Regions from separate parts of the Brochothrix sp. genome, predicted to be linked through region 1. Evidence: riboswitches for the same ligand, from Rfam matches in the RefSeq annotation. Region 1 holds a riboswitch; each other region holds the start of a gene.
The links. Region 1 has a riboswitch for S-adenosylmethionine ahead of IKV95_RS08440 (MetQ/NlpA family ABC transporter substrate-binding protein). Riboswitches for the same ligand answer to the same signal wherever they lie in the genome.

Region 1 (5,410 bases):
AGGCTGTACCATTAACATAATACCTAACATTACTTTTGATTTTTTATATTGATCTAGTTTTTTAAAGATCACAATAAAAATAATCGCTGAAGGTAATACTGTAGCGATAATCGCAACAATTGAACCAAGTATTCCCATCACAGGATAACCGACTGATACTGCTAATTTGGTGGCAATTGGACCTGGTAAAGCATTAGCTAAGGCAATTCCATTTGAAAAGTCGCTTTGACTCATCCACTGATGTTTTTCTACTTCATGAAACACTAATGGGATTGATGCGGGACCACCACCATAACCAAAAATATTTGCTGTGAAAAATGACTTAAATAATTCCCAAAGTACGATCATTTCTTTTTACCTCCAATCAAGCGGTAATGTTGTGAACCGTATAGAGTAAATAGAATAATGACCAGTGCTGGATGAATATAGTACAGTAATATCCCTGCAACTGCACATGCTATAAGCGTTAATATCATACCCAAACCATTATATGCCGTCTTAGCAAAACGATAACCCATCAGTAATAACATCACCACAACCACTGGGGTTACTGCAGCGATAACGCCTTGAACAATTGGTGAGTCATTCAATACTGTTGCAGCTGATAATAAAGCAATCATTGCAATTGTACTTGGTAATAGATGCCAAAAAACTGCCCATATTGCGCCTAAAGTTTTTTTCCGTTCATATCCTAAGTAAGCTGCCACTTTTGTTGCGATTGGGCCTGGAAGAACATTAGCAATCGCAAGCGAGTTATCAAAGTCTGCACTACTCATCCATTTATATTTATCTACTATCTCATGTTGAAATAGCGGCATAACGGAGGGTCCTCCTCCAAAACCTAATATTCCTGTTCGTAGCATAATCATCATTAAATCTTTATACTCTGTATCTTTTTGTTTCATACATCGCACTCCTATCAGTTGTTCGTATGTCTATTCTAGCACTGTCATTGTTAAAATAAAAGGAATCTAAAGAATTCAAAAAACGCCACAAACGGATATATTTACATCCATTTGAGACGTTTTCTTTTACTTTATTTTAGCTTAAAGTTGCTGTAATACCTTTATCTTCAGAGAAATTAAGTTTAATCCCCATATTAGGATTTAAGTCAGTTTCTTTTTCTGCCCAGTAACGAATAGCTTGAACTAATGAGAAATGGTCAAGTGATTGAATAACACTGCCCGATTTATTAAGAACATCAGCACCAAAGCCTTGACGCTCATCATAAGTTAATGATACTTGCATTTCATACATATTAATTTGTTTTTCGTATGAGAAGAAGTCAATTACCGCGTTTGAAATGTTATCTTCATCTAAAACAATACCAGTTTCAGCTTCTGCAGTCGCAGCGCCACCACCCATAGCATTTTGATAATTAGTTTGAACGTCTTGATCACGATCCATTTGGCGACTATCTGAGTATCCACCAGCTGTTGCTTGCGCTTTTTTATTTTGACGTATACGTGAAATAATCATAAATACTAAACGAATAATAATAATAATCGCTAATACATTAATAATCATTCCCAAGATATTTCCGAAACCCCCCATATTTGCTAGCATACCACCAAAGAGCATTCCTGCTAAACCTCCGAGCATCATCCCACCTAGGAATCCACCAAAACGACTTTTAGCTTGTGCTTTATTCGCTGTAACAGCTTTATTTGTAGCGGCACGATTTGTATTTGTTCGGTTTGTGTTACTCTTCACACGATTGCTATTAGTGTTATATGAACGATTGCTCGAACGGTATCCACCACCACGCATTTTTGCACTTACAGTTGTAACGGATGTTGTTTTATATTGGTCAGGTGTGACAAAGTTAATAGCTTGTGTCCCTACCGGTGACATCATAATAACAACGGCCATCATAATACTTATTAATTTCTTCAAAATCTTCCCCCTCTATTTCTTTGTGTCTGACTTTATTTTACCATCTTTTTATACCTGACTCAAAAGATATGTATCCGTTATCATCAAAAACACAGTTAGTAACTTTTTTTAAATTGTTATTGACTGAATATTCGAAAGAGATTGACTTATTATCTTTTTATAGCTATACTCATATTTATCAAAGTTTAATAAACTAAATAAATTTCTTATCCAGAGTGGTGGAGGGACTGGCCCTATGAAACCCGGCAACCTGTCAATTTAATTTGATGAGGTGCTAAATCCAACACAATCTTCATAGATTGTGATAGATGAGAGAAGTATGTCCACTGCCAACTTCTCTTTTAGAGAAGTTTTTTTTATTATCTTTTTTCAAAACATATCCTAGGGGGAAATCATTATGCATAACATCAAAAAATCAGTAGGCTTTATCTTTATTTTAGTAGCAGTTTTCACTCTAACTGCTTGTGGTAACAGTAGCAAAGCACTTGATGATAAAACAATTACAGTCGGTGTAACGGGTGGACCCCATGAGCAAATCATGCAAGAAGTTGCTAAAGTTGCTAAAAAAGATGGCGTAACGGTGAAACTTAAAGTATTTAGTGATTACAACACACCCAATACGGCTTTAGATCAAGGGGAATTAGATGCAAATAGTTTCCAAACTTTACCCTTTTTAAAAAACCAAGTTAAATCAAAAGATTTTAAAATAACGGAAGCTTTCAGCACAGTAGCATTTCCACTTGGTATCTACTCAGATAAACTTAAAGATTTAAAAGATCTCAAAAAAGGTGATAAAATCGCTGTTCCTAATGATCCTGCAAATGAATTGCGTGCGTTACAACTTTTTGAAAAAGCTGGCATCATTAAACTTGATAAAAACGCTGGCGAAAATACAACTAAAAAAGATGTTGTTGAAAATAAACTTGATTTGCAAATTGTTGAACTTGACGCTGCACAAATTCCAGCTCAATTAGGTGAAGTAGCTGTTGCTGCTATTAATACAAACTTTGCAATGGGTGCTGGGCTTAACATTAAAGATAATGCTATTTACCACGAGCCATTAGTTAAAAACCCATATCCTAACTACTTTGTTGTTCGTACCGAAAATAAAGATGATGCTATTGTCGCAAAACTTAAAAAGTATTATCAATCTGATGATGTGAAAGAATTTATCGCAAAACAATTTAAAGGTTCGGTTGTTCCAACTTGGTAAATGACTGTATTACTGGAGGCATAAGGTATGATTGAATTAAAAAATATTACAAAAAATTATAAAGTTGGCAAAAAAACAATCAACGCATTAGATGACGTTTCTTTAAGTGTTCATAAAGGTGAAATTTATGGCGTGATTGGTTATAGTGGCGCTGGTAAAAGTACTCTCATACGTTGTATCAATCTATTAGAAACACCGACTGAGGGTGAAGTTTTTGTTGACGGTATCAAACTAAATGATTTAAATAAAAATGACTTACAACAAACACGTCAAAAAATCGGAATGATTTTTCAAGGTTACAATTTACTTACAACTGCAACTGTATATGATAATGTGGCTATTCCATTGAAACTCGCAGGGTTATCAAAAGATCTTATCCAACAGCGCGTTAAGAAATACTTAGAGATCGTTGGTTTAAGTGATCGAGCGTCAGCTTTTCCTGCACAATTATCTGGTGGGCAAAAACAACGTGTAGCGATTGCACGTGCCCTTTCACATGAACCAGAAATTTTATTAAGCGACGAAGCAACAAGTGCACTTGATCCCACCACAACAGAGTCTATCCTTGATTTATTGTTAGAAATAAACCAGGAGCTAGGCCTAACCATCTTTTTAATCACGCATGAATTAAGTGTTATTCAGCGCTTGTGTGATCGTGTTGCGGTGATGCAAGATGGACAAATTGTAGAACAAGGGCCTGTCGTTGATGTGTTTACACAGCCGCGTTCAACTATTACCAAAACATTCGTTCAAGATTCGGCAAAATACAAATTGCCTGCTAAATTTTTGCAAACTTTACCAGAAGAAGGCGTTCTTATCCATTGTACTTTTGTTGGTATTTCATCAACTAAACCAGCATTAGCACATGTAGCAACTACTTTTGGAGTGGTACCTAATATCATTGCTGGTGGAATTGATCAATTTAAAAATGAATCCGTTGGCAATCTTCTGGTTCATTTAGAGGGCGAACCAGACAAAGTAACTGCAGCAATTAATTATCTGAGTGGTCAAGGAATTATTGTGAAGAAAGAAGGTGAAATCAATGGCTAATTTTTTTAATGAATGGGGTCCCACTTTACTCGATGGTTTAGCTGCGACGATTCAGATGACCGTGATTTCACTACTGATTTCAATTATTCTCGGCGTCCCTTTAGCTATTCTACTTGTACTAACACGTAAAGGTGGTTACGCGGATAGTCCTGTCGCATACGCTATTTCAAATGCTGCTATCAACGTTATTCGATCAATCCCTTTCATCATATTGCTATTCTTTCTACTCCCTTTTACAAAGGTCGTAGCTGGCACAACGATTGGCGTCCAAGGTGTTATCGTTCCATTAGTTGTCTATTGTGCGCCTTATATTGCACGTTTGATTGAATCTGCGTTATTAGAAGTCGATAAAGGTGTTGTTGAAGCGTATCAATCCATGGGTATCTCAACTTGGAAAATCATTTGGTTTGTGATGGTTCGTGAATCCCGTTCATCGATTGTTTTAGGTTTAACAATTGCTACTATCGGTTTGATTGGCGCAACTGCTATGGCTGGCTTTGTAGGCGCTGGCGGTTTAGGTGACCTTGCTTATCAATTCGGTTATCTTCGCTTCCAACCTAACATGATGTATGCCACCTTAATTTTGTTGATTGTGATTGTACAAATTATTCAATCTCTCGGCAGCTTAATTGCTCGTCGTTTGAAAAAAAATTAATAAAAAATCGCACGGTAGACGTAAAACACGTCAGCTGTGCGATTTTTTTCACTTACTTTTCTGATGGCCATTGTTCTCCGGCATAAGCCATTTCCCAAAATGCCAATTCATACTCCTTAGCCCGTTTAAATGCATCGCGCATTTTTTCCTTTTCCGCTTCACTACTTAGTTCGGCTAAACGATTTAACAAATCAATTTGTACTTGAGTCTCTTTCTGAAATAGCTCGCTACCATAGTTTTCCAGCCAACTAGCATACAAGGGGTTCACTGGTTTACTGTCCCGATAATAAGACCCAATATCTGCATAAAGCCAATAACAAGGAAGTAGTCCAGCAATCGTTTGCCCTAAACTTCCTGCCATCGCCACACGATATAAATGTGATGTATACCCATATGCTGTTGGTAATGGACGAATATCAGTTTGTATTGTTGTCGACATCCCTAATAAACGAGCATGCTCCGTGTGCATTAACATCTCTGCTGCAATTGTTTCTTGTGCTTGCTTCAATAACATATGAGTAACAGCTGTTTCTTCTGCTTGAACTGCTGCTAGCGCATGTATTTTACTATAATGGTTTAGATAATACATATCCTGC
Region 2 (8,391 bases), on a different contig from region 1:
AGTTGCGAGAGCCTTAGGTCTTGATCCCTTACTATCTGAACCTGCAAGCACTGATATAAATGTTCCCCTAAGCTTAGGTATACCCGCTATTGCGATTGGTGGTGGTGGAAAAGCTTATAATCAGCATTCTCTTACTGAACATTTCGATCCGACCGATTCACATCTTGGTACACAACGTGCCTTTATAACTGTTCTAGCATTATTAGGAGTTACCGGTTTAACTCAACCACTATTAAAAAAGAGACTATAAACGTTCAAATAAAAAAGTAGCAAACCTTTAATGAGGCGCTACTTTTTATTTTCATATAAAAAATGACCTCCAGAAGTTAGCTGTTACTGCTAACTTTCTGTGGTCAGTTCAATAGATTCTTTTCAGTTACACGTATAACAATACGCTAAAGTATATAAAACCCGTTCCTGCTAATACAAATAAATGCCAAATTGCATGACCAAATTTTATTTTTGGAAAACTGTAAATCACAGCTCCTACCGTAAAAGCTAGCCCGCCAATAATTAGCAATATAATACCGTCGCCTGTTATTGCTTCGTAGAGTGGTTTCATCGCAAAAACAATACCCCAACCCATTATGATATATATAACTGTCGAAAGTATACGAAATTTTTCTAAGAAGAAAATTTTATATACTATACCTAAAATAGCCATTCCCCAGATAACTCCAAATAATGACCACCCTAATGCACCACCTAGACTTATTAACGCATATGGCGTATAAGATCCGGCAATCAAGAGGTAAATAGCAGCATGATCTAAAATATTAAAGAAATACCTCACTTTAGAAGGTGGTAGGCTATGCAACATTGTTGAACAAAAGTACAAAACCATTAGTGAAACACCATAGATTGTAAAACTTACAACATGCATGGCTCCACCTTTAGAAACAGCAATTAATATTAAAAACACTAATGCTGGAATACTCAATAAGAAACCTATACCATGTGTAATAGCATTTGCAATTTCTTCTGCCAGATTGTAAGATGATACTTTTTTTGCTGTTTGTGTCGTTGTCGTCATAGTCAACCCACCCTCTTTCTATTCCTCTAAGATAATACTTTAAGAATAACTACTTTTAAATAAGCACTTTCTGGATAACCTTTAATAGAAGCAAAATCCACTGGTTGCTCAAAAGTTGTTTCTACATGATACTTACGACCCTGTTTGGCAAACGAATTTTTGATTGTTTTGTTGAAATCAGACATCGTAATTCCACTGTGATTAGTTGAAGCAACAACATACCCATTAACTGCTGTAATATTGATTGCCTGTTCTAGCAAAGTACCATAATCTTTAGTTGCACTAAACGTTACTTTTTTTGTTTTTGCGAAACTTGGCGGATCTAAAATAACCAAATCAAATTCCAGTTCTTTACGAGTTGCGTATTTAAAGTAGTGGAAAACATCTTCAACCATGATTGTGTGATCCTGAGGGTTAAGATTATTAACTTCAAATTGTTCAGCTGTTTTAGCACGACTTCTGTTAGCAACATCAACACTTGTTGTATGTATAGCACCACCCATTGCAGCTGCAACAGAGAAAGCACCAGTATATGAGAACGTATTAAGAACGCGCTTGCCAGCAGATAATTCTTCCATAATATAACGTCGTACATCACGTTGGTCAAGGAAAATACCCGTCATAGCACCATCATTTAAATACGTCGCAAAGTTAATATTGCTCTCTTTTATAATTAGTGGTTCAGGAGCTATCTCACCTTTGACAAAATTATCATCATCAACGAATTGACCATTTTCACCAAAACGTCGTTTAGCGTAGATACCTTTATATGAAATAACTTTTTCAAACGCAGAATAAATTGTATCTGAATGTAGAAAGAGTCCTTCACTATACCAACTAAATAAAGCAAAGCCATCGTACCAATCAATTGTTAAACCACCAATGCCATCACTAATACCATTAAAGACACGGAAAGCTGTCGTTTCTTCAGATTTGAATAACATTTCTCTTTTATCTACTGCTGCTCTAACTTTGCCTAAAATAAAAGCATAATCGAATACTTGGTTCTGTTTATTAGATATAACCCAACCGATACCTTTATTTTGCTTACCTACAAGCGCAGTTGCGACATAATGTTTTTTTTCATCCATTAATTCTACAACAGCACCTTCTTCTTTAGGTACTTTGTTATAGAACATTTCTTTCGTTAACAATGGTGTTCCACTGTTAATATTACTCACTGCCCATTTCTTAATTTCATACATTAACGCATTCCGTCCTTTTTTTTATTGACTTATAGCTATCATACCCTAAATACACATAGAACACTAGCAAGTTAACAAAAATGAAAAGGACTAAACACCTTTATTACATGACCTCCATCTTAAGATCTTTACGGTTAACCCACTTCAATTTCAACATCACTTGATGAACAATAAATGTAATAATAGCTGGAAGTACAATCCCCATTAATAGATAGACAAAGAAATCATTATTACCTTGTTTCCCCCAAATAGCTATTGGAGCAATCAATGAGTTTAAACCCAGACCCGCTAACTCATAGCTCGTCTTAAAATGAAAGACGGTTGTCGCTATAGGTGCACAAATAATAGAGGCCAAAAATGGACCAGCTACTAGTTGTGGATGTTTGATAAGATTTGGAAATTGTACTTTTGGAGTAATTAATCCTTGTGCAAGATTACCACCTAAATCATTTTGTCGGAAAGACATTACCGTAAATCCAACAAATTGTGCTGTACAACCTATCAATGCAGCAGCTGATGATACTGGGTCTAATTGTAATGCAATTGCCAGTGCTGCTGAAGATGCTGGCGTCATTAACAAAATACTCCAGACTAACGCTATAACACTTGAACCAAATAGTGGAGACACAGTAATTGATTGTGCCATAAAACCACTTAAATCGACTAAAAGTGGTGTAGTTACTGCTGCTAGACCTAATCCGGCTACGCCCCCCACAACAACTGCAACAAAAGGAATAAATACCATATCTAAAATCGTTTTACCTGTTAACCATAAACCCACTAACGTTGCAATTATCCCTGCTAAAACTGCTGATATTGGTTGCCCTGAGACGAAGACCAAACCTACTCCACCTGTTGCAGCATTGGCACCTTCCACAAAATGTACGGCAGCACCACCTACTGTTGCTGCAATCATTGAACTAAATACCACTAATGTATTTCCCTTAAGTTGATAAGCGATTGCCACACCAAATGCTGGTGCTAATAGTGACTTAGCGATTGTTCCGATACCAATAAAAGCTGGCCAATTAAGAAAACCACCTATCGTTTCAATTAATAAACCAATTCCTAACATTACTAAAACAGCGTTAGCTACTCCCGCCGATACACGATAAACATAATCGATAAAACGCATATTTTCTTCTTTCATTGTTTCTGTTTTCATAAAAAACACTCTCCCTTTAAATGAATTATCTGACAATTCCGATAATATGCTTTTTAGTATACTCCTATTTGCATTAGTAATATAGACCTTTTTACAATTGGAAACACTTACATTGATATCACTTTTTTATGATTGCCTTATTACTAATCTATTTTTAATATTGGTAACATTTAGAATATTCTAAATTCTTGTTGACTTCTGAAAATAACAAGTGTAATATCAGTATCAATAACATTCACAAATTCATATACAACTCTTATTACGAGTGGTTGAGGGACTGGCCCTATGACACCCGGCAACCTTTCATTTCGATGAAAAGGTGCTAAATCCTGCAAGGAATCTTTTTTCCTTGAAAAATGAGAGAAATCGAGCACATCATTTATTGCAGCTACGATTCGCCTCTCTATAGTTTTTTATAGAGAGGCTTTTCTTTTGGGACGGGGTTTGTTAATTGAAGTGAGGTTATCATTATAAATTGGAGAGGAATTGATCATTATGACAGTCAAAAGTTCAAGTTTAGGATACCCACGTTTAGGAGAAAAAAGAGAATGGAAGCGCGCGTTAGAAAGCTATTGGAATGATGGTTCATCGAAAGAAGAGTTACTTGCAACAACTAAAGAATTGCGTTTAGCAAGTTTACAAAAACAGGCGGATGCAGGTATTGATAAAATTCCATCGGGAGATTTTTCACTATATGATCATGTTTTAGATACTTCAGTGACATTGGGAATTGTTCCTGAACGTTTCAAATATACAGATGGTGAAGTTCCATTAGAAACTTACTTTGCAATTGCCCGTGGTAACAAAGATGCCGTGGCTTCTGAAATGACTAAATGGTTCAATACAAATTATCATTACATCGTACCTGAATTAGACAATGCAAGACCTCAATTAACTTTTAATCGCCCCTTATTTTATTATAACGAAGCAAAAAATGAGTTAGGTTTAGAAACTAAACCCGTTATACTTGGCCCCATTTCATACTTAAAACTTGCAAAAGGTTATGAAGAAGATCAATTTGAAACACTGCTTACTGCTCTTATTCCTGTCTATGTACAGATTTTCGCTGAATTAGAAGCTGCTGGTGTTCAAACAGTTCAATTAGACGAGCCTTATTTAGTGCTTCTTACAGATAAAAAAGAATTGAACTATTACAAAAAATCTATCGCTGCTTTCAAAGAGGCTGCCCCATCAATTCAATTGATTTTACAAACATATTTCGAACGCTTAGATCATTACGAAGCGATATTAGAATTACCAGCAGACGGTTTTGGGATTGATTTTGTGGCAGATCACGGTGATAACTTACGTTCACTTTTACAATTTGGTTTCCCAGAAGATAAGATATTAGCTGCTGGAATTATTGATGGACGTAATGTATGGCGTTCTAATCTTAAAGATAAATTAGCCTTACTGACTTTAATTCAAGCAAACGTTCCTGCTGAACGACTTATTATTCAACCTTCATCATCACTATTACATGTACCAATTACAGTCGCACATGAAACCACCTTCGAAAAAACATTAGTAAACGGCTTAGCTTTTGCTGATGAAAAATTACATGAAATTGTTCTATTAACAAAGGCTGTTCGTGATGGTGTATCATCTATTCAAACAGAATTGGATGATAGTTTTGAAAAATACACAGCGTTACAAAAAGCTGACTTTAGAAATAACCAAACGGTTGAAGCTGAATTAACTAGCATCCAAGGTGAAGAAGTTAATCGTGCGCTTCCTTACGCTGAAAGAATTTTATTACAACATGAAGCACTTAATTTGCCACTATTACCTACAACTTCAATTGGTAGTTTCCCGCAATCAGCTGTTGTCCGTCAAAAACGTGCGGCTTGGAAAAAAGGTAATCTCACAGAAGCTGACTACCGTTCATTCATTAAAGAAGAAACTGAACGTTGGATTGATATTCAAGAAGGTCTTGATTTAGATGTTTTAGTTCATGGTGAATTTGAACGTACTGACATGGTTGAATACTTTGGTCAACAATTAAGCGGCTTCCAAGCAAGTACATTTGGTTGGGTACAATCATATGGTTCTCGCGCAGTGCGTCCACCACTCATCTTTGGTGACATTGCCTTCGAAAAAGAAATGACTGTTGAAGAAACCGTTTATGCACAATCCCTAACTGAGAAACCAGTCAAAGGAATGTTAACAGCTCCTATCACAATTTTAAACTGGTCTTTTGTTCGTGATGACATCACGGTAGATAAAGTTGCCAACCAAATTGGTTTAGCATTACGTAAAGAAGTACTCGCATTAGAAAAAGCTGGTATTGGTATCATCCAAATCGATGAGCCTGCTTTAAGAGAAGGGTTACCTTTGAAAGAAGAACGATGGAAAAAGTATTTAGATGCTTCTGTTTATGCTTTTAAATTAACTACTGCTGGTGTTAAAAACGAAACACAGATTCATACACATATGTGTTACGCCGAATTTGACGACATCATTGATACTATCTCAGCCCTAGATGCAGATGTTATTTCAATTGAAACATCACGAAGTCATGGTGATATCATCGAAGCATTTGAAGTCCACACTTATGACAAAGAAATCGGGTTAGGTGTTTATGATATTCATAGCCCTCGGGTTCCTACTGCGGAAGAAATCAAACAAAATATCTCTCGTGCATTGCAAGTGTTTCCACCTGAACAATTCTGGATTAACCCTGACTGTGGTCTTAAAACACGTCATGAATCTGAAACAATCGATGCGTTAAAAACAATGGTCGATGTTACAAAAGAAATTAGAAAAGCCTATAACTAATACTCACGGAGGCGATATCAATGGGACATCACATCGACACTTTTTTAGCTCAGATTGGTAACAGAAATGACGAAAAAACAGGTGCAATTACAACACCGATTTACTTATCTTCAACATATGCCCATCCTGCATTAGGAGAATCAACGGGCTTTGATTATACAAGGACTGCGAACCCCACACGTTCTGTTGTTGAGGAAGCTTTAGCTAAACTGGAGGGCGGCTCATTTGCCGTCGCTACTAGTTCTGGCATGGCAGCTATTCAACTCGTTATGTCATTGTTTAAAACAGGCGATCATATCATCACTTCACATCACTCTTATGGTGGTAGTTTACGCTATTTTGATTTATTAACAGCTCAACAAGGTATAACCTTTAGCTTTTGGGATGATTTGAACAGTGATATATCTGCATTGATTACTCCTGAAACGAAAGCAATTTGGATTGAAACACCCACCAACCCTTTAATGTTGGAATTAGACATCGCAACGATTGCTAAAATTGCGCATAAACATGATATCTTAGTTTGTGTCGATAACACATTTTATACACCACTATTACAACAACCGCTTCAACTTGGGGCAGATATCGTTGTTCATAGCGCAACTAAATATTTATCCGGGCATAACGATGTCCTAGCGGGGGCTGTCATTTGTAATGACGATGCCTTAGCGAAAACACTAGGCGCTAACCTCAATACAACAGGTGCTACACTGGCACCTTTTGATTGTTTTTTACTCATCCGTGGACTCAAAACATTAGCTTTAAGAATGGCAAAACATCAAGAAAATGCTCAGGCTTTATTCAACTATCTAAGTACTCACCCTAGCATCGAACAAGTCTACTATCCTGGCCAAGGGGGCATGCTTAGTTTTGCAATTAAAGATGCCTCAAAAGTTGGGCCATTGCTTTCATCCTTAACTGTTTTTAGTTTTGCAGAAAGTCTTGGGAGTGTGGAAAGTCTTATTACCTATCCATTAACGCAAACACATGTGGATATGTCTGCTGAAGATTTAGCAATTTGTGGGATTGATGAACATCTTTTACGCTTATCTGTGGGTATCGAGGATAGCGCTGACTTAATTGCTGATTTAAAGCAAGCACTTGAAAGTGAGGAATTGTTATGACAGATTCAATCCAAACACAATTAATTCAAGCAACAACACAAATTGATCCAACTACAGGTGCTATCGTCGCTCCGGTTCACCATACAAGTACCTATCATCAAACAAGTGTTTCTGAATTTGGCAAATTTGATTACAGCCGTTCTGGTAACCCTACACGCGAATTATTAGAGACTGCAATCGCTGAACTTGAACACGGCACTCGTGGCTTTGCTTTTTCATCAGGTATGGCGGCTATTTCAGCAGCTTTATTAACGCTATCTCATGGTGACCATCTTGTCATTGCTCAAGATGTTTATGGTGGAACGTTCCGTTTTGTAACACAACATTTACCACGTTACGGGATCACTGCTACTTTTGTTGATCCTCAAGACTTGGATGCTGTTGTTGCCGCTTTTACACCACATACAAAAGTTCTCTATCTCGAAACGCCTTCAAATCCAACACTTTCAGTGACTGATATCTCTGCAGCAGCAGAATTAGCGCATCAACATAAAGTGAAGGTTTTTGTTGATAATACTTTTATGACACCCTATTTACAACAACCCTTATTATTGGGCGCTGATTTAGTTGTACATAGCGCAACTAAGTTTTTAGGCGGGCATAGCGATTTATTAGCTGGATTAGTTGTTACTAATGAAGCAAAACTTGGCGAACAAGTTTATAATGTCCAAAATTCATTTGGTGCAGTGTTAAGTCCTGCCGATTCTTGGCTCTTATTAAGAGGTATCAAAACACTGGGTGCACGTCTTGATGTTGAAACCGCTTCTGCTGAAAAAATAGCAAATTATCTCATCTCTCATAAAAAAGTAACTCATGTGTATTATCCGGGCCTAGCAACACACCCGCTCTCTCACATTCATTTAACGCAATCGAAAAATGGCGGTGCAATCGTCTCATTTGATATTGGCGGAGAGGAACAAGTGAAGATACTCCATCGCCACTTGCGACTCCCTGTATTTTCAGTCAGCCTGGGTGGTGTGGAAAGCATTCTCTCTTATCCAAGAACGATGTCACATGCAGCGATGTCCACTACAGATCGTGAAGAACGCGGTATTACTGACGGCTTATTACGTTTATCAGTCGGCC
Region 3 (8,391 bases), on a different contig from region 1:
TAAAGTTGTCATTATTATCTCCTCCCTCTATAAGTAAGCGATTTCATATATTACATTTAGTGTATATGCAAACGTTTGCATTGTCAATTGTATTTTAAAAACATAAGGAAAATATCTAAAAAAACGAAAAAACAGCAAATTATTCAAAAAAAAATAAAGCCAACAAAGCTTGATTTAACAGCATTTACTTTCATTTTTTTTAAAAAGATGTCTAAAATATGTTTAAAATTTTGTTGAAGTGGAATGGTTATAGTGTAACGCATTTACGTTACCAAATACATATGAGAAGAGGGATATTATGAGTGGAGAATTCGACAAAGTAAAAGGAAAAGTGAAGGAAGTCACAGGTAAAGTCCTTAACGATGATTCATTAAAAGCTAAGGGTAAAGCTGAGCAAGTAAAAGGCGAAGCTGAAAAAAAAGCAGGTAAAGTAAAAGATAAGCTTGATGACGCTACAAAATAAGTCGACATACATAGACACACATAGTAGTAAGACAGAGGAGGAATAAGTATGTTTCATTTTATCTGGGTTTTAATTATAGGTGCAATTATAGGTGCGATCGCTGGTGCAATTACAAAAACAGCGTATGGTTGGATTGGAAATATTGTAGCAGGAATCGTGGGTTCTTGGTTAGGAGAGTCACTACTAGGTAGTTGGGGACCTTCAGTTGCCGGGATGGCAATTTTCCCATCATTAATCGGTGCTGTAATATTAGTATTTATTGCTTCGTTAGTGTTCAGAGGAATGGCTAAACGATAATAATTAATGAATTTAAAATTGAACGATAGTTTAGAATTATTTTTCAGTTGATAATATATAAGGCCACTACGTAAATGTAGTGGTCTTTTTTTTATAAAATAAGATAGGAAAGTCGGTGAACTTCTTGCGTTTTCTTGTTATAATAGAAACTATTCGAGGAGTTGAAAATAAGGTGGAATTATTAGATGAAGCGACGCGCTTTATTAATGAAGCATATGTAGAGTTAGGTAAAGAAAACCTAATTGAGCAACGATTAGCAGTTATCGCTCGTGAGATAGAAGAAAAAAACAGCTACGAACACACATTAGAAGAAATTGAACAAGGTGCACGAATGGCCTGGCGTAATAATAATCGCTGCATTGGTCGTTTATTTTGGCAACAACTGCAAATCAGAGATGCAAGAACCGTTCATACAACCGAAGAGATTAAGCAAACATTATTTAATCATATAGAAGAAGGTACCAATAATGGTGCGATACGTCCTACACTCACTGTGTTTAAACCCAATACGGTTAAAATATGGAATGAGCAATTGATCCGTTATGCTGGATATATTGTGGATGGTCAACAAATTGGTGATCCCTTATCAAACGAAATTACAGCACTCTGTCAAAGGTTAGGTTGGAAATCACCACAGACAGATTTTGATGTCTTGCCATTGTTATTTCAAAAGGATGAAACCTCTCCAATGACGATGCAATCTATTCCTAGTAATTTGGTAAAAGAAGTCGAAATTACGCATCCTGATTATCCTAAATTAGCAGAGTTAGGTTTGAAATGGTATGCGATCCCAGTCATCACGAATATGCGGTTAGAAATTGGCGGCATTTCTTACGATGCAGCACCATTTAATGGTTGGTATATGGGAACTGAAATTGCTTCTCGTAATTTTGTAGATGAACAACGTTATAATAAATTAGATGAGATTGCGGCTGCTTTTGATATTACAACGCGTAAAAATCGTGATTTATGGAAAGATCGTACGTTGTTAGAGCTTAATATCGCATTACTCCAATCGTACCAGCGTGAAAAAGTTCAAGTTGTTGATCATCACACAGCAGCTAAACAATTTGGGCAATTTGAACAACAAGAAAAAGCTCAAAATCGTGAAGTAACAGGTAACTGGGCGTGGTTAATCCCACCAATGTCACCGACAACAACGCATATTTTTCATCAGAGATATAATAACGAAGTTAAAAAACCGAATTTTTTCTATAAAAAATCCCCCTTTGACAAGGGAAATGGCTGTCCTTTTCATCAGTAAAAGAGTAATCTTAGAATAAAGTCTTTTGATAGAGGAAAGAGGAACCAAATGTTACCGTACACAATCTGTTTTTTGAAATATAAAAATCAAATTTTATTACTTAATCGTATGAAAGCCCCATGGATGGGAAATTGGAATGGTGTGGGTGGAAAATTAGAGCCTAATGAAACACCAGAAGCTTGTGTACTGCGTGAAGTTGAGGAAGAAACGGGTATTGTATTAGAGGCTGTTTCAGCCCGCGGTGAAATGCACTGGACTAATTTTGGTGAAGCAAATAGCGGGATGTATGTGTATACTGCTGAGCTAACTGAGAGACCTTTTCAGACACCTATAGCAACGGCAGAAGGTATACTTGATTTTAAACCACTTGATTGGATTTTAGCGGAAGCAAATACTGGTGTGGTAAATAATCTGAAACCTTTGTTTGAAAGTGTTTTTACAGCAGAGCCAGATAGTCGTTATCTTGCAGCTTATGAAGGAAATAAACTTGTGCAATTTTGTAAAAAAAATTAAGCGCTGAATGACATGTTGAAGAGAGGGAAATAAATGGAAAAAAATAATAAAGGGCAACGAATTGATTACGGTATTATTGTGACGATGGCGTTGTTTTGTGCGGTGAGCTTAATTGCTATCCATACCGCTTTGGCCTCTAACCCTGAATACGGTCGCTCGTTAGTAATTAGACAAGGCGCATTTTATTTAATTGGTGCGATTGCAATTGCTGTGATTATGCGAATTGATCGTGAAACAATGATAAAAATAACGCCTTATCTCTATGGATTAGGTCTTTTCTTATTAGTACTTGTGTTGATTCCTGGAATTGGCGTTAAAATTAATGGGGCAAGAAGTTGGATAATGATACCAGTTATCGGTCAATTCCAGCCAGCAGAGTTGATGAAAATATTTCTTGTTATGATGCAAGGGAAGGTCATTATCGAGCATAATCAAGCGGCTAAAATCCGCACAAATCGTACTGATTGGATATTGTTATTTAAAATAGCACTCACCTCATTTATTCCGTTTGCATTGATACTAGCGGAAAATGATTTAGGTACAGGCTTGGTTATCTTGGCAATCACTTTGGGAATGCTCATTATATCAGGCATAACATGGCGTATCCTCTTACCATTGATCACTTCTGTCTTTGCTTTAGGGGCAGGGATGATATACATAGTAATGACAAAACCGGAGTGGTTAGCCATTGTTGGTTTTAAACAGTACCAATTCGGTCGTATTACATCGTGGTTAGACCCTTATTCTTCTGCAGATTCAGATGGTTACCAATTAATTCTAGCGATGCAGGCAATTGGGTCGGGTGAAATTACGGGTTATAAAGGCACTAATGGTATGACAAATATCCCTGAAGGACACACAGATATGATTTTTGCGATGATTAACCACCATTGGGGGTTTATCGCAGGTAGTATTGTCATTGCATTATTTTTCATCTTAGTGTATCAAATTATCGGAACAGCACTTGACTTGAAAGATGAATTTTATTCAATTGTTTGTACAGGTGTAGTCATGACTATCATGTTCCACGTTTTGGAAAATGCAGGAATGACAATTGGTTTACTGCCGATTACAGGTATTCCACTGCCATTTATAAGTTATGGTGGTACCTCACTGGTTGTTAACTTGCTGGGAATTGGCGTCATTATGTCGATGCGTTTTAACTCAAATAATTCAATGTTCTCTAAGGAAGATAAAGAAAAAGATATTCCTACCTATGATGTAAAACAGAAAAAGAAAAATAAGCGGGCTACAAATAAACAGTAAGCCGTTTTTGAAACGTACTTCTTATTTAATTCGAGTGATGAATTTAATAGGGAGTACTTTTTTTATGAAGAGAGCTTGTTAGCTAATTCAATAGAAAGCGTTGAGAGTCTTTGATAAAAGTACAGTTTAAATACTGTTATAAAAAAAATAAGAATTATGGTAAAGTTTAGTTGTCCAAATAGTAAAAATCATCTATTATTAAGATATAAAGAGAATTCAAAAAGAGTGAGGGATAGTAAATGATTAAATTTTATCAATACCCGAAATGTACCACGTGTAAAAAGGCTTCAAAATGGCTGACAGATAACGAGGTGCCCTTCGAATCGGTGAATATCGTTGAAAATACACCCACAGCATCTGAATTAAAAGAGGTTTACAAAAAAAGTAAGCTACCGATTAAACGCTTTTTTAACACAAGTGGACAAAAATACCGTGAACTGGGTTTGAAAGATAAAGTTGATCAAATGACAGATGATGATATTTTTGCACTTTTAGCAACAGATGGCATGTTGATTAAACGTCCATTAGCCTTTGATGATGAAAAAATAACACTTGGATTCAAAGAAGATAATTATGAGAATTATTGGAACTAAAAATAAATAGATAAAGGGAGTTTTTTATTATGACAGATTATCAATCATTCAAGTACACTGAAGAACACGAATGGGTAAAAAAAGACGGTGCTAATTATTTTGTGGGAATTTCATTACATGCACAAGATGAGTTAGGTGATATTGTTTTTGTTGAAGTACCAGAAGTTGATGATGTCTTAGCAAAAGGCGATTCATTTGGTAGTGTTGAATCCGTTAAAACAGTCTCTGAACTCTATGCTCCTATTGGTGGGAAAGTTGTTTCTGTCAATGAAAAATTAGAAGATGAACCAGAAACAGTTAACCAAGATCCTTATAACGAAGGTTGGATTGTTGAATTTACAGATGTAGATGAAGCAGAATATAATGCGTTGTTAAGTTATGAAGAGTACGAAGCATTTATCAAAGAATAGTTAGTCATTAAAAACGCATGATGAGGTTCATCATTGCGTTTTTTTATATTAAGGGAGTTAATAATTATGAAAGAATGGTCTACGACTGAATTTAAAGCGGCGATACTTTCAAAAAGTGCGTTTGCGGTGCTGTTTTATACACCAATGTGCGGTGGGTGCCAGTTGGTTGAACGGTATTTACATTTTGCTGAAGCGGCAATGCCAGAAGTGCAAATTGTAAAAATGAATGTCAATTATTTACCAGAAGTGATAGCTAAATATGAGATAAAAAGTGTGCCGAGTATCTATGTTTTTAGTGACGATATGGCGGGTGAAAGGTTATCTGCCATTGATAATGTTACTCGTATTTACGAAGGATTAGAAAAACTTCGAAATTAAAGCAAAAAAGGAATTGACTTGTGCTATTATTCCGCCTATAATAACTATTAACAAGTATAACTTTATATGATATTTCTTATCAAGAGTGGTGGAGGGACTTGCCCGACGAAACCCAGCAACCCCATGAGAGTGGACGGTGCTAAATCAAGCTAAGTAAGTGATTACTTAGAAAGATGAGAAGCGGGCTATTCCTTTGTAGACGTTTCACATCTTTCTGAATTTCAGAAAGATGTTTTTTTATGCTTAAAGAAGGTTAAAGAGAGGTTGAAGTGAATGATTAAATTAGATAATGTCAGTAAAACATTCGAAACACGAAATGGTGCAGTCAATGCAGTTAAAGACGTTAATTTAGAAATTAATGAAGGTGAAATCTTCGGAATCATTGGTTATTCTGGTGCGGGTAAAAGTACTCTTATTAGAATGTTTAATGGATTGGAAGCACCGACACAAGGTGCTATTCATATCAATGATGTCATGATTTCTGATGTCAAAGGTGCAGCATTACGTGCAGCTCGACAAAAAATTGGAATGATCTTCCAACATTTTAACTTATTATGGTCACGAACAGTAGCTGAAAACATTGCTTTTCCACTAGAAATTGCTGGTGTCAAGAAAGCTGAACGTGAACGACGTGTCGCAGAACTCATTCACCTTGTAGGCTTGGATGGACGTGATAAATCATATCCTTCTCAACTGAGTGGGGGACAGAAACAACGTGTTGGTATTGCAAGAGCTTTAGCAAATGATCCTGATGTGTTACTTTGCGATGAAGCTACAAGTGCTTTAGATCCACAAACAACAAGCGAAGTTTTAAATTTACTGACAGATATTAATAAGCGCCTGGGACTTACAATCATCTTGATTACTCATGAGATGCCTGTTATCCGTAAAATTTGTAATCGTGTAGCAGTTATGGAAGGCGGAGAAGTAGTTGAATTAGGGGATGTATTATCTGTGTTTCAAACACCACAACAAGAAATTACTCGTCGTTTTGTTTCACAAGCAACAGATGATACAGCGACTGAAGAGGTGGAACAACTCCTTATTGAGACTTACCCAACAGGGTTGTTAGCACGTCTCGTGTTTAATGCTTCACAGGCAACTCAACCGATTATTACCGATTTATCTAAAAAATTCAACCTTGATATTAGTATATTACATGGGTCAATCACACAAACACAAAATGGTTCATATGGGTTCTTATTTATCCAAATCTTTGCAGAACAAGAACAGATAACACAAACAAAAGCGTACCTTGAAGAGATTGACGTTAGAATGGAAGTGATTCGTTCATGAAAGATTTATTAGTAAAATGGTTTCCTAATGTAATATGGCCTGAAGTTTGGACCGCGACGCAGGAAACGCTTATTATGACAGTGATTTCAATTGTATTTATTTTTGTTCTCGGTATTTTACTCGCGTTGTTGCTATTCCTAACACGTGATCAAGACAATTTAATCATTAAAAGTATCAATGGTATATCAGCAGCTTTCGTTAATATTTTCCGTTCGATTCCATTCATTATTTTAATTGTGCTTATCATGCCATTTACAAAAGTTTTGATAGGTTCTGTTATAGGAACCGCTGGTGCATTACCAGCTTTAATTATTTCAGCAGCACCATTTTACGCTCGTCTCGTTGAAATTGCCTTTGTAGAAATTGATAAAGGTGTAATAGAAGCAAGTCGTGCGATGGGTGCCAGTACATTTACGATCATTCGTAAAGTACTATTGCCAGAAGCGCTTCCTGCAATTATTTCAGGTTTGACAGTGACGACGATTTCATTAATTGGTTATACCGCAATGGCTGGTGTAGTTGGTGCAGGTGGATTAGGAAACATGGCTTACTTCACTGGTTTTCAACGTTCTCAAAATGATGTAACATTCGTCGCAACAGTCATTATTTTAATTTTAGTTTTCATCATCCAATTTATTGGCGATCGTGCCACTAACAAAATCGATAAACGATAACATATAAAAGGGAGAGTAACTTATGAAAAAAATTATTTTTGGACTATTAACAGCAGCAATCGTTTTAACTTTAGCAGCTTGTGGCAGCAATGATGCAAAGGATAAAGAGACAAAATTAGTGGTGGGGGCATCTAACGTTCCTCATGCAGAGATTCTAGAAAAAGCAAAACCTATCCTTAAAAAAGAAGGCATTGATTTAGAAATTAAAAAATACCAAGATTATATTTTACCAAACAAAAATCTAGCTGATGGCGAATTGGATGCGAACTACTTCCAACATATCCCATACTTAGACCAATATAATAAAGACAACAAAACAGATTTAATCAACGCTGGTAAAATTCATATCGAACCGTTCGGTATTTATTCAGAAAAATATAAAAAAGTTTCAGATATTAAAGAAGGATCAACTATCCTTATTAGTAACAGTACAGCTGATCAAGGTCGTATCTTAATGTTATTAGAAAAAGAAGGTCTTGTTAAAATTAAAGACTCTGTGAAAGATAAAGTAACAGCAACTATCAATGATATTGATAATGTTAAAAAATTAAAATTCTTAAATCAAATTGACCCAGGTTTATTGGCACAAGCCTATAAAAACAATGAAGCAGACTTATATGCTATTAATACCAACTATGCAATTGATGCTGGATTAAATCCCCAAAAAGATGCGCTTATCTTAGAGGATTCAGATTCGCCGTATGCTAATATCGTTGCTATTCGTAAAGAAGATAAGAACAATAAAAATCTCAAAAAGTTGATTGATGTATTACATTCAAAAGAAATTCAAAAATTCATCGAAGATAAATACAATGGTGCAGTACTACCGACAAACTAACTATCAGATTTAATAGAGAGTAATCTATGTTATTACAGCTTGTTTGTCTAGTATATCGCCGGGTACAAGAACTATTGAATAGAGCGAGGCAATACTATGTCTCGCTCTGTTTTATATAAAATTTTTACAAAGTTAAAAAGATTGAATATTCGGATAGTTTGATTGGGAAAACAATAAAAGGGGGAAATGAAAATGAAAAAGATTATTTTGGGGTTAGTAAGTGTTATTTTGTTAGTGGTATTGGCAGCATGTGGAAATAGTGAAGCGGGTAAAGACAAAGAAAAAGAGACGACATTGGTAATTGGAGCATCTAATGTACCGCATGCAGAAATTTTAGAGAAGGCAAAACCTATTCTTGAAAAAGAAGGCGTGAAATTGGATATTAAGAAATATCAAGAT

Region 2: it holds a riboswitch for S-adenosylmethionine, as region 1 does, so the genes downstream of both, metE (5-methyltetrahydropteroyltriglutamate--homocysteine S-methyltransferase) here and IKV95_RS08440 (MetQ/NlpA family ABC transporter substrate-binding protein) in region 1, are expected to answer to the same signal.
Region 3: it holds a riboswitch for S-adenosylmethionine, as region 1 does, so the genes downstream of both, IKV95_RS09790 (methionine ABC transporter ATP-binding protein) here and IKV95_RS08440 (MetQ/NlpA family ABC transporter substrate-binding protein) in region 1, are expected to answer to the same signal.

What each region holds. Positions count from the first base shown of each region.
Region 1 is NZ_JAFYUW010000123.1:1,599-7,008, reverse strand. It holds gene IKV95_RS08455 (chromate transporter) at 1-348, opposite strand, end outside; gene IKV95_RS08450 (chromate transporter) at 345-905, opposite strand; gene IKV95_RS08445 (DUF2653 family protein) at 1,042-1,896, opposite strand; SAM riboswitch class I at 2,100-2,211, shown strand; gene IKV95_RS08440 (MetQ/NlpA family ABC transporter substrate-binding protein) at 2,294-3,109, shown strand; gene IKV95_RS08435 (methionine ABC transporter ATP-binding protein) at 3,137-4,159, shown strand; gene IKV95_RS08430 (methionine ABC transporter permease) at 4,152-4,814, shown strand; gene tenA (thiaminase II) at 4,867-5,410, opposite strand, start outside.
Region 2 is NZ_JAFYUW010000042.1:1,542-9,932, forward strand. It holds gene IKV95_RS02760 (M20/M25/M40 family metallo-hydrolase) at 1-250, shown strand, start outside; gene trhA (PAQR family membrane homeostasis protein TrhA) at 377-1,033, opposite strand; gene IKV95_RS02770 (class I SAM-dependent rRNA methyltransferase) at 1,060-2,238, opposite strand; gene IKV95_RS02775 (PTS sugar transporter subunit IIC) at 2,342-3,403, opposite strand; SAM riboswitch class I at 3,657-3,766, shown strand; gene metE (5-methyltetrahydropteroyltriglutamate--homocysteine S-methyltransferase) at 3,896-6,181, shown strand; gene IKV95_RS02785 (aminotransferase class I/II-fold pyridoxal phosphate-dependent enzyme) at 6,202-7,305, shown strand; gene IKV95_RS02790 (trans-sulfuration enzyme family protein) at 7,302-8,391, shown strand, end outside.
Region 3 is NZ_JAFYUW010000148.1:9,533-17,923, reverse strand. It holds partial or broken gene IKV95_RS09835 (LacI family DNA-binding transcriptional regulator) at 1-12, opposite strand, end outside; gene IKV95_RS09830 (CsbD family protein) at 299-463, shown strand; gene IKV95_RS09825 (GlsB/YeaQ/YmgE family stress response membrane protein) at 512-760, shown strand; gene IKV95_RS09820 (nitric oxide synthase oxygenase) at 933-2,024, shown strand; gene IKV95_RS09815 (NUDIX hydrolase) at 2,073-2,537, shown strand; gene IKV95_RS09810 (FtsW/RodA/SpoVE family cell cycle protein) at 2,571-3,803, shown strand; gene IKV95_RS09805 (arsenate reductase family protein) at 4,043-4,396, shown strand; gene gcvH (glycine cleavage system protein GcvH) at 4,426-4,806, shown strand; gene IKV95_RS09795 (thioredoxin family protein) at 4,873-5,184, shown strand; SAM riboswitch class I at 5,258-5,364, shown strand; gene IKV95_RS09790 (methionine ABC transporter ATP-binding protein) at 5,458-6,480, shown strand; gene IKV95_RS09785 (methionine ABC transporter permease) at 6,477-7,154, shown strand; gene IKV95_RS09780 (MetQ/NlpA family ABC transporter substrate-binding protein) at 7,177-7,992, shown strand; gene IKV95_RS09775 (MetQ/NlpA family ABC transporter substrate-binding protein) at 8,185-8,391, shown strand, end outside.